2 regions of the Mesorhizobium sp. P2_D1 genome follow, and region 2 is predicted to be linked to the other one. Evidence: riboswitches for the same ligand, from Rfam matches in the RefSeq annotation. Region 2 holds a riboswitch; the other holds the start of a gene.
The links. A riboswitch is a leader RNA that binds a small molecule or an ion and turns the genes downstream of it on or off. The one in region 2 is predicted to bind thiamine pyrophosphate.
Positions count from the first base shown of each region.

Region 1: another riboswitch for thiamine pyrophosphate. It lies ahead of AC1D0I_RS23135 (YkoF family thiamine/hydroxymethylpyrimidine-binding protein); the one in region 2 lies ahead of thiB (thiamine ABC transporter substrate binding subunit).

Region 1 is NZ_JBFUDZ010000036.1:50,289-52,669, reverse strand. Features, by position in the region: gene AC1D0I_RS23140 (LysR family transcriptional regulator) at 1-724, shown strand, start outside; TPP riboswitch at 829-942, shown strand; partial or broken gene AC1D0I_RS23135 (YkoF family thiamine/hydroxymethylpyrimidine-binding protein) at 933-1,506, shown strand; gene AC1D0I_RS23130 (ABC transporter permease) at 1,606-2,361, shown strand; gene AC1D0I_RS23125 (ABC transporter ATP-binding protein) at 2,358-2,381, shown strand, end outside.
Region 2 is NZ_JBFUDZ010000019.1:76,141-78,521, forward strand. Features, by position in the region: gene AC1D0I_RS16125 (ABC-F family ATP-binding cassette domain-containing protein) at 1-376, opposite strand, end outside; gene AC1D0I_RS16130 (thiamine diphosphokinase) at 378-1,022, opposite strand; TPP riboswitch at 1,111-1,225, shown strand; gene thiB (thiamine ABC transporter substrate binding subunit) at 1,269-2,267, shown strand.

The DNA.
Region 1 (2,381 bases), on a different contig from region 2:
CCTGCATGCGCGCTTCGCGCCGGCTATGGCCGAGATGAAGGCGGCGGTCGGCGATGCGACGGCCTTGCGCGACACACCGGCCGGCGTCTTGCGCGTCCATATGCCCAGCGTTGCCGCCGCCACCTATCTGGAGCCGTTGCTTGGCCGTTTTCATGAGGCATGGCCGGACATCGTGCTCGATGTGACGATCGACGATGCCGCCGTCGACATCGTCGAGGCCGGCTATGATGTCAGCGCCAGGCTCGGCGAATTTCTCGAATCCGACATGGTCGCGGTGGCGCTTGGCGGCACGCAGCGCCAACTCGCCGTGGCCTCGCCGGACTACCTCGCCCGCTACGGATCGCCGTCGGCACCGGCCGATCTGCTCCAGCACCGCTGCATCAATTGGCGCCGGCCGGGCAGTGCCGGGCCCTACGCATGGGAATTCGCCAGAGGCGGCGAATGGTTCTCGGTCGTGGTCAATGGTCCGCTTGTCGTCTCCAGCCGCGACATGGCGATTGCCGCCGCCGTGCAGGGCGTCGGCATCGCCTTTTGGGCTGAAGACCTCGTGCGCCCGTTGATCGATGCCGGCAAGCTGGTGTCGCTGCTGGATGATTGGTGCGCGGCCTTTCCCGGTTGGTTCCTCTGCTATCAGAAGCAGCGTCATACAGCACCAACCGTACGGGCCTTCGTCGATTTCCTGCGCCATGCGCATACCCGGCGCCAGACAACGCCTGTTGGTTGAAAGTTTGTCGCTCGACGGTCCGGTTTCGCAGGCCTGGCGCAATGCTTTTGGAGGAGCACACCAAAAAAACGGCTTTCGCTTCAACTCGAATGGTGCTTTAACCCGCGCATCCACAGGGGTGCTCCGTACGGTCGGGGCTGAGACGGGGGCGGCAAGCCCACAGACCCTAGAAGCTGATCTGGGTAATACCAGCGGAGCGAGGCGGGCGATGTTTTCAGGCGCACAGATTTCCCTATATCCCATGGCCGACGATTTCGTCGGCGTCATCCTTGGCGCGCTGGATGGGCTCGACCCCTACCGCGATCGGCTCAGGATCGAGACCGACGACATCTCGACCTTGCTGGTCGGGCCGCCCGAAGTGCTGTTTCCGGCGATGCGAGACCTGTTCGTGGCGGCGGCACGCAGCGGCAAACATTGCGTGTTGTCAGCCACCATCTCGCGCGGCTGCCCTGGCGAGCCGGATGATCCGATCTGCCGTTCCGATGCGCTTGGTGGGCCTGTCGGCCCCCTCGGCCCGCGCATGGATGCGGCAATCGCCGCGGTGCGTGGCGCGGCTTTGACCGGCCAGCCGGCGGCAGCGCAGTTCTCGCTCTATGTGATGGGCACCGACGACCACATGGAAGAGATCTACGGCTGCATCGATTTTCTCAAGCAGTCCGGCGCGCGGGGATGCCGGCGCGATCTTTTCGGCGCTGGACGAAGCCTTCTGCCGCTTCGGGCCAGGCGCCGGCCACGTAACTCTCGACGTCACGGTCTCGGCGAACAGCCCGTCGGCCAGCTGAGCGGCCGCATTCGCGACCCCGTCAAAGGTTATGCCCGTGGTCTCATCATCAGCCGCTTCGAGCCCGATCGCGAGCCTTCTTGTCAAGGCAGCACCGGCCATGATTTCGGTCGGGTTGCTGCTGCTGGCTTGGGAGCTCTATGCCACTTATTCCGGCATCAAGTCGACGACACTGCCGGCGCCTTCGCGTGTGTTCGAGCAGGCGATGCTCAATCGTGAAGCGCTGGTCGACAATGCCATTCCGACCATCCGGGCCACGCTGATCGGCTTTGCCTTTTCGCTCAGCGCGGCCTTTGCGCTGTCGATGCTGGTCGACTTCTTCCGGCCGCTGCGGCGTGCGCTGTTTCCCGTCTTCATCGTCAGCCAGACCTTGCCGCTGGTGGCGATCGCGCCGCTGGTGGTGCTGTGGTTCGGCTTCGGGTTGATGCCCAAGATCATGCTGGTGGCGCTGGTCACCTTCTTTCCGATGCTGGTGGCGCTGGTGCAGGGCTACGAGGCGACGGAGGCCGAGATCGGGCAGATGCTGCGCGCCATGGGGGCAGGGCGCTGGCGCGTCTTCTTGTTGGCGCGACTGCCCTCGGCGCTGCCCTATTTCTTCGCAGGCCTGAGGATCTCCATCACCTATGCCGTGGTCGGCGCCATCTTCGCCGAATATGCCGGTGCCGCGAAGGGGCTGGGCATCTACATGCTCAACGCCAAGAACAATTTCCGCCCCGATCTGGTGCTGGCCGCCGTCGGTGTCACCGCCGCGCTCACGCTCACTCTGTTTGGGCTGACGGTGCTCCTGCAGCGCCTTGCCATGCCCTGGGAACGGGCCGCCGGCCAGCACCCCGCCGGGACGGGGCCGTGGCGATGAGCCGGCTCGAACTGCGGCAT
Region 2 (2,381 bases):
TGGCCTCACCGCCGGAAAGATCGTTTGGCCGCTCCTCGCCCGACAGGCCGAGATGCTCCATCAGATAGCTGGCGCGATATGGATCGTCCGCAGGCCCGAGTCCTGCTTCGACATAGGCGCGCACCGTCGCAAAACCCTCCATGTCGGGCATCTGCGGCAAATAGCGGATTGTCGCCGAAGGCTGCCGGAATACCTCGCCGTCCTGTGGCTCGATCAGGCCAGCGGCGATCTTCAGCAGCGTCGACTTGCCAGAGCCGTTGCGGCCGACCAGCGCGATCTTGTCGCCGGCCGAGGCGGTCAAGGCGGCGCCATCGAGCAGCGGCGTGCCACCGAAGGTCAGTTTTATCCCGTCGAGATTGAGAAGGGGCGGGGCCATATCAGCTTTCAGGTAGTGGATAAGGGTGGGCGAGCAATAGCGCGCGGCCCTGGCCGAGTGTGATTTCGAGGCGGCCCTTGACCTCGTTGGAGATGGTCAATGACGAGCCGAACGCCACCTTGACGCGGTCGAGCGGCCATTTGGCGCCGGTGACGGTCAGGCCGGAAAGATCGGAAAAGCCGAGCACCGAAAACAACGTGCCGTCGGCATAGTCGAAGACCGCTTTCCCGTTCAGAAGCGGAGCGCCTTCCTGCGCCCCGCTGGTCAAAAGCATCTCGGTTCCGGCTTCGGCCAGCCGCAGGGCAAGTGCCAGATGCAGGAAGGCGTGGTCGGCGCGCTTGCCGCCGAATGCGCCGGCGAGCACCAGGCTGGTCGCGCCGCGCTCCAATGCGGCGGCGACCGCCAGTTCGCCATCGGTCTGGTCCTTCTCCGTCGGAAAGGTCCGGCGGGGCACGGCGGCGAGGTCATCCGGCAGGTTGGCCGGCACGGAATCGAAATCACCCACCCACAGTTCCGGGACAAGGCCCAGCAGACGCGCATGGCCGATGCCGGCGTCGGCGGCGATAACGCGGGAGCCTTCGACCTGGTGGTCGAGCCGCGGCGTGCGGACGAGATCGCCGCCAAGCAGGATGGTGAAAGTGCTCATATCGTGTGGCCCTTACCAGCCCGGCACGGGAAACGGAAGGCCGGCAAACTGCCACTTGCGTGAGGGATCGGCCCGGCCTATGTGTCGAAACGCTCTAACGGGGTGCCGGACGCGATCTTCGCGGACCGGCTGAGAGGCAATCTCGCCAACCCGCTGAACCTGATCCGGTTTGTACCGGCGGAGGGATTAGACGTTTCGGACAGTCCGGCGCCTCAATTCCTTTCAATTCGAACGAAGGAGGCGCCGATGCGCACGCTTTTCTACTCCCTTGCCTCAGCCATGGTTGTGGCCCTGTCCGGACCTGCCTTGGCCAAGGACAAGCTCACCGTCTACACCTATGAGAGTTTCACCGCCGACTGGGGTCCAGGTCCCGTGGTGAAGAAGGAATTCGAGGCCGAGTGCGGCTGCGATGTCGAGTTCGTCTCCGTCGCCGACGGCGTCGCGCTGCTCAACCGCGTCAGGCTGGAAGGGGCATCGACCAAGGCCGACATCGTGCTTGGCCTCGACACCAATCTCACCGCCGATGCCAAGGCCACGGGCCTGTTTGCGCCGCATGGCGCGGTGTCCGACGTCAATGTGCCGGGCGGCTGGAGCGACGATACTTTCGTTCCTTTCGACTATGGCTATTTCGCCGTCGTCTACGACACTGAAAAGCTGAAGAGCCCGCCGAAGAGCCTGAAGGACCTGGTCGAAGGCAGCGCCGACGACAAGATCGTCATCCAGGATCCGCGCACCTCGACCCCGGGTCTCGGCCTGCTGTTGTGGGTCAAGTCGGTCTATGGCGACAAGGCGCCGGAAGCTTGGGCCAAGCTCAAGTCGAAAGTGCTGACCGTGACGCCGGGCTGGAGCGAGGCCTATGGCCTGTTCACCAAGGGCGAGGCGCCGATGGTGTTGTCCTACACGACGTCGCCGGCCTATCACATGGTCGCCGAGAACACCGAGCGCTACCAGGCAGCGTCGTTCGAAGAGGGCGAATATCTGCAGATCGAGGTTGCCGGCATCACCACGACAGGGGCGAAGAACCCGCTGGCGGAAAAGTTCCTGGCTTTCATGACCGGACCGAAATTCCAGGATGCCATCCCCGAGACCAACTGGATGTTCCCGGCCGGCAAGACCGACAAGCCGCTCAACCCGGCCTTCGACAAATTGGTCAAGCCGACCAAGACCTTGCTGTTCAGCCCCGAGGAGGTCGCCGCCAACCGCAAGGCCTGGGTCGATGAGTGGCTGGCGGCGATGAGCAAGTAGGATTCAAGCTTCGCCATATGTTTGTGCCAAGTCACCCCCCTCTGGCCTGCCGGCCATCTCCCCCGCAAGGAGGGAGATCGGCAGCTCTGTCGCGTCGCTCATTCCTGCCATTTT